3 regions of the Bacillus sp. HSf4 genome follow, and region 1 is predicted to be linked to each of the others. Evidence: predicted binding sites of a transcription regulator. Region 1 holds the regulator's gene; each other region holds the start of a gene.

Evidence for each region. The regulator Rex, encoded in region 1, represses fermentation and respiration genes when NADH is low (regulators of the CRP and FNR family bind a similar motif). The targets are predictions, from matches to a motif close to TTGTGAAATATTTCACAA.
Region 2: a site for Rex is predicted at 1,181-1,198, ahead of P3X63_RS10615 (YwiC-like family protein). Genes of this name have one in related genera too.
Region 3: a site for Rex is predicted at 1,359-1,376, ahead of adhE (bifunctional acetaldehyde-CoA/alcohol dehydrogenase). Genes of this name have one in related genera too.

Annotation. Positions count from the first base shown of each region.
Region 1 covers NZ_CP120679.1:685,880-689,674, forward strand. Annotated here, with positions in the region: gene P3X63_RS03445 (ABC-F family ATP-binding cassette domain-containing protein) at 1-216, opposite strand, end outside; gene moaC (cyclic pyranopterin monophosphate synthase MoaC) at 364-876, shown strand; gene P3X63_RS03455 (redox-sensing transcriptional repressor Rex) at 873-1,517, shown strand; gene P3X63_RS03460 (twin-arginine translocase TatA/TatE family subunit) at 1,560-1,733, shown strand; gene tatC (twin-arginine translocase subunit TatC) at 1,740-2,516, shown strand; gene P3X63_RS03470 (YdiK family protein) at 2,558-2,746, opposite strand; gene P3X63_RS03475 (CPBP family intramembrane glutamic endopeptidase) at 2,746-3,480, opposite strand; gene groES (co-chaperone GroES) at 3,706-3,795, shown strand, end outside.
Region 2 covers NZ_CP120679.1:2,067,275-2,071,069, forward strand. Annotated here, with positions in the region: gene P3X63_RS10605 (TIGR04053 family radical SAM/SPASM domain-containing protein) at 1-544, opposite strand, end outside; gene P3X63_RS10610 (cyclic nucleotide-binding domain-containing protein) at 658-1,125, opposite strand; gene P3X63_RS10615 (YwiC-like family protein) at 1,269-1,991, shown strand; gene P3X63_RS10620 (fumarate/nitrate reduction transcriptional regulator Fnr) at 2,036-2,749, opposite strand; gene P3X63_RS10625 (nitrate/nitrite transporter) at 2,892-3,795, opposite strand, start outside.
Region 3 covers NZ_CP120679.1:4,329,393-4,333,187, forward strand. Annotated here, with positions in the region: gene gnd (decarboxylating NADP(+)-dependent phosphogluconate dehydrogenase) at 1-1,143, shown strand, start outside; gene adhE (bifunctional acetaldehyde-CoA/alcohol dehydrogenase) at 1,435-3,795, shown strand, end outside.

The sequences.
Region 1 (3,795 bases):
GTCCAGGTAGCCCATCGTTAAATCTTTCGGCTTGATGATTTCACCTTTTTCATATGACAGCTTTCCTGCGATGATTTTTAAGAAAGTCGATTTTCCGGCTCCGTTGCGTCCGACGATCGCAATCCTGTCCTTTGATCTGACTTCCAGCTTTATATTCGTTAAAATAGTATCAGCCCCAAACGATTTTGCGAGCTGATTGACTTGCAAGATCATCATGATATTTCACCTCTTGTCTGCTATTTTAAGTGTAGCCTATCAACCGGCAGTCAGCAAACAATTAAGTGAAGTCTGGAAGATTTTAACCAAAAGAAAAAGACAGAACGAAAAAAATAGTGTATGATCGTTATAAGGAGAGTTTTGATCATGAATGAATTTACACATTTTAATGAACAGGGCAGAGCGAGGATGGTTGACATCAGTGAAAAGGAAGCTACAGTCCGCACCGCAGTAGCCGTCTCAAGTGTGTCCATGAATAAAGAAGTACATGAAAAAATCAACAACCGGGAAATCGGGAAAGGCGATGTGCTGGCAGTGGCTCAGGTTGCCGGAATCATGGCGGCAAAACAAACTTCCGCCATCATCCCGATGTGCCACCCGATCGCGCTCAAGGGAGTTGATATTGCCTTTCGGTGGGAGGAAAAAGAACAGAAAAGCGTGCTGCATATTCAATCTAGAGTCAAGACGAGAGGGAGTACAGGTGTGGAAATGGAAGCGTTAACTTCCGCCTCCGTCTGTGCGTTGACCGTCTATGACATGTGCAAAGCGGCGGATAAGGGAATGGTGATAGGACCGACATGTCTTCTCGAAAAGACTGGCGGGAAAAACGGTGGCTACAAAAAGGAAAAAGCTGATGTAAACATGGAGGATCGTCTATGAACATGGATCATTCAAAAATTCCGCAAGCGACAGCAAAACGGCTGCCGTTATATTATCGTTTTCTAAAAAACCTTCATGCATCCGGAAAACAGCGTGTATCATCCGCTGAGCTGAGCGATGCCGTCAAGGTCGATTCCGCTACCATACGCAGGGATTTTTCCTACTTTGGCGCCCTCGGCAAAAAAGGTTACGGCTACAATGTCAATTATCTGTTGTCCTTTTTCAGAAAGACGCTTGATCAGGATGAAATGACAAACGTAACACTCATCGGTGTGGGGAATTTAGGGACAGCCTTTCTCCATTACAATTTCATCAAAAACAACAATACGAAAATTGCCATGGCTTTTGACATCAATGAGAATAAAATCGGCACCGAGGTGGGCGGCGTTCCGGTCTATGACTTAAACGCCCTTGAAGAACATATGACGGATGACATTCCCGTCGCCATCTTGACGGTTCCGGCCCAAGCCGCGCAATCCATCACAGACAGGCTGGTCGCGCTGGGCATTAAAGGGATTTTAAATTTTACGCCGGCTCGTTTGAATGTGCCGGACCACATTCGAATTCATCATATAGATTTGGCGGTTGAACTGCAGTCACTCGTGTATTTTCTGAAGCATTATTCAATGAATGACAAGTGAAAAACGGGAAGCTTAAAAGTAAAGGAAAGGGGGCAGGCATTGATGCCAATCGGTCCTGGAAGCTTTATTTTAATCGTCGTGGTGGCGCTTTTAGTATTCGGCCCGAAAAAACTTCCGGAGCTTGGAAGAGCGGCCGGAAATACGCTGCGGGAATTTAAAAATGCGACAAAAGGGTTGGCTGACGACGATACGGATAAAAAGAAGGAAGATCAGTAAGATAGGATGACATTTATGAAGGGAAAAGAAATGTCGCTGGTAGAACATATTACAGAACTTCGAAGACGACTCATGATGATTTTTTTCTTTTTTGTCGTTTTTGTTGCAGCAGGCTTTTTTTTGGCAAAGCCGCTGATCATTTATCTGCAGCAGACGGATGAAGCAAAGCTGCTCACGCTTAACGCGTTTAAGCTGACTGACCCTTTGTTTGTGTATGTGCAGTTTGCTTTCATCATCGGCGCTGTCTTGACTTCGCCGCTTCTTTTATATCATCTGTGGGCTTTTGTCAGCCCCGGGCTGTATCAAAAAGAGCGTAAAGTGACGCTCAGCTATATTCCGGTATCGATCATACTTTTTTTAGGCGGCATTGCCTTTTCTTACTTTATTTTATTTCCGTTTGTCGTCGATTTTATGACGAGGATCTCCGATGATTTGAACGTCAATCAGGTCATCGGAATTCATGAATATTTTCAGTTTTTGCTGCAATTAACGCTTCCTTTTGGCTTATTGTTTCAGATGCCTGTCGTGATCATGTTTATCACGAGGCTCGGTTTGGTGACGCCCATGTTTTTGTCCAGAATCAGAAAGTACGCCTATTTTGTTTTGTTTGTTATCGCGGCGCTCATCACACCGCCTGAAGTATTGTCTCATTTAATGGTTTCTGTGCCTTTATTGCTGCTTTATGAGCTCAGTATCGTGATTTCAAGAATCTCTTACAGACAGGCGCAAAAAACGATCATCCAGGAGGAAAACCAGGCGTTTTTGAAAGACCAGAGCAAATAAAGAGCCATTCCCGCGGAAAGGGAATGGCTCGAAAGGGCTCTTTATTTTTTTCGCTTCATTCTGCCCGACAAGGCGAACATTTTGAAGGAAATACTGATATTATAGGCGGCGAAAAGCATCAACAGAATGGTGTAAAAAGACCATATGCCTCCCGGTGAGGTGGATGCCAGGTAAGTAAACAGCACGCCTGTCAATAAATAAATGACCCCCCAAAACACAGGGCTTCTCATCATAAAAATCCTCCAATAATCAATTGCATTTTCTCGAGCCGTTCCAAATATTCTTCAATAGGCCCTTGGAAAGTCTGAATCAATACAACGAGCGTATTCATGGCGACATGGGCGAAAATCGGAACGATAATCCGGTTTGTTCTGACGTATAAAAAGGCGAACGTAAATCCCATTGCCGCATAAATGAGCAGGTGTGAGAAATCCATATGGACAACCGAGAAAAGCACTGAACTGAACAGAGCGGCAATGAAGAAATTCGTTTTTTCGTAAATAGCGCCGAAAATGATCTTTCTGAAAATGATTTCTTCGAGAATCGGACCGAATACGGAAGAGACGAATATCATCAGCGGTATTGTGTTAATGAGCTGCATAATGTGCTGCGTATTTTCCGATTCCGGTTTGACCCCAAGCAGGTTCATTTCGATTGAAGCGGCAATCGACTGGGCAAACAGAGCGAGGAATACGCCGCCTACCGCCCAGGCAATAGATGCGCCGGCAGATGCTTTCTTGCCGTTGCGAAGCGTCGTTTTCGGCGCCGTCCTCAAGATCAACAGCACGATGACAAGACAGAGCGAAAAGGCGATGATCAGCCAAATACCTGAAAGTGTAAGCTCCGCTTGAGCGGGTTCCATGCCTCTTCCCACTCCGAAAAAGTACAAGAGGGGAATGCCGACAACAGATGACAGATGCATGAGGACATATGTCAAAATAATAAACCAGTATTGTTTTTTCAAGCCGTATGTACTCCTTTTCTAAAATCTAAACAGGCTATGTTTATTGTAACACACCTTTTTGAAATTATAGGTCGCTGAAGGTATCACGGGAAAAATGTAAGCGTAAAAAATTTTCACCTTATCACTTGAAATTAGCTGGGAGATTCTTTATTATAAGAATTGTGTTAGCACTCAACAGATGCGAGTGCTAAAATTACATATGAAAATATTGAGGAGGTTGTTTCATTGTTAAAGCCATTAGGTGATCGCGTTGTCATTGAGCTCGTTGAGTCTGAAGAAAAAACTGCTAGCGGAATCGTACTTCCTGACTCCGCA
Region 2 (3,795 bases), 1.4 Mb from region 1:
ACAGCACGCAATCCAATCCTTCAATCAGCTGTGCCATTTCCTCCAAATAATCGATGTTATATGTTGAAATGACGGTGTTGATCTGCAGGGGCAAACCGAACGCATGGATGTGCCGAATGGCGTCCATCGTTAAATCAAAAGATCCGTCTGTCCCCCTAAAATGATCATGGATCTCGCGGTTCGGTCCGTCCAGGCTGAAAGCCCAGCGCGATAAGCCGAGATCTTTGGCGGTTTTGATCGCTTCCTTCGTGACATTCGGTGTCGCGCTCGGTGTCATGGATATCCGGACCCCTTTTTGGACGGCATACTCAATGATGTCGAAAACATCTTCTCTCATTAATGGGTCGCCTCCGGTCAGGACCAAAAGAGGGTTGTTCATGGCATGGATTTGATCGATCAATTCTTTTCCTTCCTGAAGGGAGAGCTCCCGCGGATCCCGCATATTTTGCGCAGATGCCCGGCAATGAAGGCACTTCAGCTCACAAGCTCTTGTCAGTTCCCAGATGACGATAAACGGAGCTTTCTGAAAATCACAATGTATCATGGTTGATCTGTCCTTTCCTAAAGAGCATTCATCTGTAGCGTAGCGGAAATAGAGGAGAAAAAAAGTTAAGTAGATCACATTTCAAAAAAAGAAGAGAAGGGGGGCCGCCCTTCTCAATCGTCGTCTTCTGAAGAGGAGTGGAGATAGCGTAAAAACAGCTGATAGGAACAAAATAAATTTTGCTGAAGCAGAATGAGAAAGTTCACTTGCAGCTGTTTATTGTAGGTCATCATTTTTTTGAATATATGAAAAGGAATTTCAAGAACAGCGGTTTCTGCGGTGGTTTTGACCGAAATAAACGGAGATAAAAACGGCTCTCCCTTTTGGTCGATGGGAAAAACATCGCCCTTTTCCCATTCGGCGATGGTGCGGGCTTCCTCCGGAAGCCTTCTGTCCGAAAATTGAACTTCTCCTTTTAACACAAAATAGACGGCTTGTGCATGAAGGAACGACCGGGAAGGGCGGGATGAGGCGATATCAATCACCTTTCCGTTTTTCAGCAGTTTTTTGACGATGGGGAGGGGCACCCCGAAAAACATCGGAAGATTTTTCAAGAATAATAAATAGTCAAACCGGTCCATAGAACATCCTCCTTCTATATGTTAGCTCAAGTATAGAGTGACAGGCTATAAATGGCAGTGATATAATTCACACTTCTGTATGCAAAATGTCACTTTGTGATAGAGTGAAACTTTTTATAATGGAATAGAAGGGAGGATGTCTGATGAAAGTGTTGATACCGAAGCAGCACGGCGCCTGGGCGATGCTTGCGGTTCCTTTTATTCTCGGTGTGGTTGGCGGCGGAGCGGATGGCCGGCATGTACCGCTGTTTATCGGTTGGCTGTTTTTGTACCTGGCTGCTTTTCCTGTGACGATGATGGTGAAAAAGAAGAAAACTGCTTATTATCAAAAATGGGCGTGGGTCTACAGCATTCCGGCCGTCTCGTTTCTGGTTATTGCCGTATGGATGGAACCGGGACTCGTGCTCTTGGGAGTCTCTCTGTTTCCGCTGTTTCTCATCAATCTTTATTATGCGAAAACAAACAACGACAGGGCGCTGTTGAACGATATCGCGGCGATCGGCGTGTTCAGCGCGGGAGGAGTAGCAAGCTATTGGATCGGTGCCGGGATGCTGGACGGCTGGGCATGGTTCATTTTCATTCAATCGATCCTGTTTTTCACCGGCAGCGCCTTTTACGTCAAATCGATGATCCGCGAAAAGAAAAACAAGCGGTTTAAATGGTATTCTTGGGGCTATCATACGGTCCTGCCGATTTTGTCGTTGGGGTTTGGAGCCGGGTGGGCTGTTGTCGGATTGATTCCGAGCAGCATCAGAGCTTGGCTTTTTTACGGGCGGAAACTGTCGGTGAAGAAAATCGGGATCTTTGAATTGGTGAATGCCTGCGTGTTTTTGACAGTGGTCAGCGTCTTTTTGCTGAGAATATAAAAACAAGGACAATTCGTTGCTCTGTCCTTGTTTATTCTCTGTTTTTAGTCGATGTTACATATTTCGAGAGGGCAGTTTTCACAGTCGATTTCACGCTTTAAATGGTTGAGCTGGTGGATGACGATTTTTCCGGAATCTTCAATTGAAATGACACCGGTTTTCCTAAGATCGCTCAGCATGCGGTTGATGCTTTCTCTAGCGGCCGCACAAAATTTCGCCAGCTCCTGATTTGTCAGCACGATGTTGATGAGAATGCCGTCGCTTCGCGTGATGCCGTAGCTGTTCGCAAGGCGGATCAAGGTGGAGTACAGCGCGCCTTTCTTGCCATTGAGAAGAAGGTCGCGGATTTTGGATTGGATTTTTCGCAAATGAGTGCTCATCCATTTCATGAATTCAAAGGTTAAGGCACCATTTTGAATCAGTTCTTTTTCGAGCTTTTCTTTATTGATGACCAATACTTCTCCATCCAAGAGGACTTTAGCGCTCAGCATATATTTCGCTTCATCAGAAAAAAGCGTCAGCTCCCCGACAATATCATTTTTTTTGCACATTCTCAGTGTCAGTTCTTTTCCGTCAGACGTTAATTTACCGATTTGGACGAGTCCTGACTGAATGAGATACAGTTCTTCAGCATCCATGCCTTCTTGAAAAAGGAATGTATCCTGCCGGATTTTTCTTTTCGTACTGATCGATTCCAATAAATGATACAGATCGGCTGAGAGCAAATCTGTGTCGGATTTTCGAATAGACATGTTCATTGAGTGTCACCCCTTTTGCAGTTCTATTGTAACGTTAACTTGAGCCCGTTCAGCCTTTTAAAAATAACAATCTTGTGAACGTGAATCTAAAGTCCTGAAAAAACCTGAGACCAATAGTCTCAGGTTCTTCATATTCCGGCTTTTATATATTGTTTGTGTTTGTTTTCGATGCCGAATTTCTCATGTCCTGAAAGTACATCCATGCCACAATCACAAAGCTGGCAAGCGCCGCTTCAGACAGCGCCATGAAGCCGATCGCATACTGGCCTGTCGCCTGAAAAACGCTCGATAGGATGAGCGGCGGGAAAAAGCCTCCTAAACCGCCCATCGCTGAGACGATGCCATTGACAATTCCCGCCTGGTTTGTCGGAAAGTAGAACGGGACCAATTTAAAGACGACACCATTGCCGATTCCCGCGCATACGGCAACGGTCAAAACACCGAAACCGTAAAGCGTCAGGTCTGGAGAAAAGGCCAGTAAAACACCTGATAATGTGCATCCTGCGAATACATACATTAAGAGTTTCAGCGGATTGAACTTATCCGCAAGCCAGCCGCCGACAGGTCTGAGAAAAGTGGCGACGGCGATGAAGCCGGCGGTTCTAATTCCCGAATCGACGGGATCCAGTCCGAAGTTGTTGACAAGAAAGTTCGGCAGATAGACGGTGAAAGCTACAAAGGAACCGAATGTGATAAAGTAAAACAAGCTTAAAAACCAAAGCTTTTGATTGCGGTAGACGGCCTTCATTTGATCCTTGACAGAAACGGTGATCCGCTTTTCTTTTGGATCTCCAAATAAAAAGTTCAGCAAGGCAAATGCGGCGACTAAAATCAGAAACATCCGGACCGTATTCGACCATCCTATCGCTTTGGCGATCACGGGAGCGGAAAATGTGGTAATCGCCGTTCCGATGTTTCCGGCACCATAGATGCCGTTTACAAAACCGTGTTTTTCTTTAGGATAATACTTCGGCAGCGATGTCACACCGATAGAGAAGACCGCTCCGCTGATCCCAAGGAAAAAACCGCCGATGATTAAATCGGAC
Region 3 (3,795 bases), 780 kb from region 1:
TTGCTTGAAGAAGGGGATGTCATCATGGACGGCGGCAACTCCCACTACCAAGACACAGAACGAAGATATGAAAAACTGAAAGCGAAGGGAATCGGCTACCTGGGCATCGGCATTTCCGGCGGTGAAGTCGGCGCTCGAAAAGGACCTTCCATCATGCCTGGCGGAGACCGGGATGTCTATGAAAAAGCGGCTCCGATTTTGACGAAAATCGCTGCGCAAGTGGGAGATGACCCATGCTGTGTATATATCGGACCAAAAGGTGCGGGGCATTTTGTGAAAATGGTCCACAACGGGATCGAATACGCCGATATGCAGCTGATCGCGGAAGCGTATACATTTTTAAGAGACCAATTACATGTATCCGTTAATGAAATCGCTGACATTTTTGAAACGTGGAACGAAGGCGAGCTGAAAAGCTATCTCATCGAGATCACCGCGGACATTCTAAGGAAAACAGATGAAAAGACGGGTGAACCGCTGATTGATGTCATCCTTGATAAAACAGGCCAAAAAGGCACAGGCAAATGGACAAGCCTGCAAGCCGTCGACAATGGCATCCCATCATCGATTATCACGGAATCGTTATTCGCCCGCTACCTGTCGTCTTTAAAAGACGAGCGGGTCGCCGCGGAGAAGATCCTTGCCGGGCCGGAAAAAAAAGCTCAACACCTGGATCAGGATTTGTGGATCGATTACGTCAGACAAGCCTTATATATGGGGAAAGTCTGCGCCTATGCACAAGGCTTCGCCCAATATAAAATGTCGTCCGACCTGTACGGATGGGATCTACCGTTAAATGATATCGCCCTGATTTTCCGGGGCGGCTGCATCATTCGCGCCGATTTCTTAAATCTGATCAGCGATGCATTCCGCAAACAGCCGGACCTGTCCAATTTGCTGACGGCGCCGTACTTTGCGGAAAAGCTCAAGGCATACCAAACAGGACTCAGAAAAGTCGTCTGTGAAGGGATCAGCTCAGGCATCTCATTCCCGTGCCTGAGCACCGCCCTCTCTTATTATGACGGCTACCGCACAGGCCGCTCCAACGCAAACCTTTTGCAGGCGCAGCGCGATTATTTCGGCGCCCATACGTATGAGCGCACGGATATGGAAGGCGTGTTTCATACGGATTGGTATGAATGACAGATGAACTGCACATCTTCTTGGATGTGCAGTTTTATTTCTGAGAAATCCAGATATATGTCCTAAGTCCTATTTTTAATAGGATTCATACTTTGTTCAACATTTCACAAACTTCTATTTCAAATCCGTGTTATGATAAATTCATTCAAAAATACAAGGAGATGAGACCACAAAAAAACGGCCTGAATCAACGGGAAAAATTTTTTTAACACAACTTGTGAAATGTTTCACAAACATTCTCTGGCAATTCTATTGTAATCAGATTCCTATCAAGTTATTGGAGGGTTTGCAATGGCAGTTGAAGAAAAGGAACTCAAACAAAAGCAAAATGTCTCAGACATGATTGACCGTTTAGTCGAAAAAGGGCTGAAGGCGTTGGAAGAATTCCGCCGCTTGGACCAGGAGAAAATCGACGCCATCGTCAAGCAGATGGCGCTTGCCGGGCTTGATCAGCATATGCCCCTCGCAAAGCTCGCTGTAGAGGAAACAAAACGCGGGGTATACGAAGATAAAATCATCAAAAACATGTTTGCCACAGAATATGTCTATCACAATATCAAATCCAATCAAACGGTCGGCATCATCAACGAGGATGAACATGAGGGCGTCATCGAAATCGCCGAGCCTGTCGGTATCGTTGCAGGGGTGACACCTGTGACAAACCCTACATCGACCACGATGTTCAAATCCCTGATATCAATGAAAACAAGAAACCCAATTATATTCGCCTTCCATCCATCCGCACAAACGTGCAGCAGTGAAGCGGCAAAAATCCTCAGAGATGCGGCGGTCAAAGCGGGGGCTCCCGAACACTGCATTCAGTGGATTGAAACCCCTTCACTTGAAGCAACCCGGGCTTTAATGACCCATCCGAAAGTATCTTTGATCCTTGCCACAGGCGGCGCCGGCATGGTGAAGGCCGCTTACAGCTCAGGAAAACCCGCCCTTGGCGTCGGACCGGGAAATGTACCGTGCTATATCGAGAAATCTGCAAACATCAAGCAAGCCGTCAATGATCTGATTTTATCGAAAACCTTCGACAACGGCATGATTTGCGCATCAGAACAGGCCGTCATCATCGATAAAAACATTTATTCAGACGTCAAAGCCGAAATGACGATAAACAACTGCTATTTCTTAAATGAAAACGAAAAAACAAAGGTAGAAAAATTGGTGATCAATGAAAATACGTGTGCCGTCAATGCTGATATCGTCGGTATGCCCGCATGCAAAATTGCCGAAATGGCAGGCATCAAGGTTCCTGAAGGCACGAAAATCCTCATTGCCGAGCTGAAAGGTGTCGGACCGCAATACCCGCTTTCAAGAGAAAAATTAAGTCCGGTTTTGGCCTGCTACAAAGTGAACGGACTCCAGGAAGGCTTAAAACGGGCTGAAGAAATGCTGGAGTTCGGCGGTATCGGCCACTCTGCGGTGATTCACACAACAGATCAAGACGCGATCGAGCAATTCGGCCTGAGGATGAAAGCGGGACGGATCATCGTCAATGCCCCGTCTTCCCAGGGAGCGATCGGCGATATTTACAACGCTTATATGCCTTCCTTGACACTCGGCTGCGGGACGTACGGAGGGAACGCTGTATCGACAAACGTTGGTGCCGTTCACTTGATCAATACGAAAAAAGTGGCAAAAAGGAATGTTAACATGCAATGGTTTAAAGTGCCGCCGAAAATTTACTTTGAAAAAAACGCAACACAATATTTAGCGAAAATGCCGAACATCTCAAAAGCGTTCATTGTGACAGACCCGGGAATGGTGAAGCTGGGCTATGTCGACCGCGTCCTTCACTACTTAAGGAAACGCCCGGACTACGTTCATTGCGAAATTTTCTCCGATGTAGAACCTGATCCATCTATTGAAACGGTCATGAACGGCGTCGACATGATGGCTAAATTCGAGCCTGATGTCATTATCGCTCTTGGCGGAGGTTCTGCGATGGATGCCGCAAAAGGAATGTGGATGTTCTATGAGCACCCTGACGCGAAATTCTTTGAATTAAAACAAAAATTCCTGGACATCCGCAAGCGCATCGCCAAATATCCGAAATTGGGCGATAAAGCACAGTTCGTGGCGATCCCGACAACATCAGGAACCGGCTCTGAAGTCACCTCATTCTCCGTTATTACAGATAAGGAGGCCAATACGAAATATCCGCTCGCTGATTATGAATTGACGCCTGACGTAGCGATCATCGATCCGCAGTTTGTCATGACGGTGCCGAAGCACATTACAGCGGACACAGGGATGGACGTCCTGACACACGCGATTGAATCGTATGTATCCTGCATGGCCAACGACTATACCGACGGCTTGGCGATGAAAGCCATCGAGCTGATATTCGAATACCTGCCGAAGGCGTACAAAAACGGCAGTGACGAACTGGCGCGCGAAAAAGTGCATAATGCATCAACCATTGCCGGAATGGCTTTCTCCAACGCCTTCTTAGGCATCAACCACAGCCTGGCCCATAAGCTTGGAGCTGAATTCCATATTGCCCATGGACGCGCCAACGCCGTGCTTCTGCCGCATGTCATCCGCTACAATGCGACAAAACCGAAGAAATTCACGGCATTTCCGAAATACAGCCATTTTGTAGCCGATAAGCGCTATGCGGAAATTGCCAGAATGCTGGGC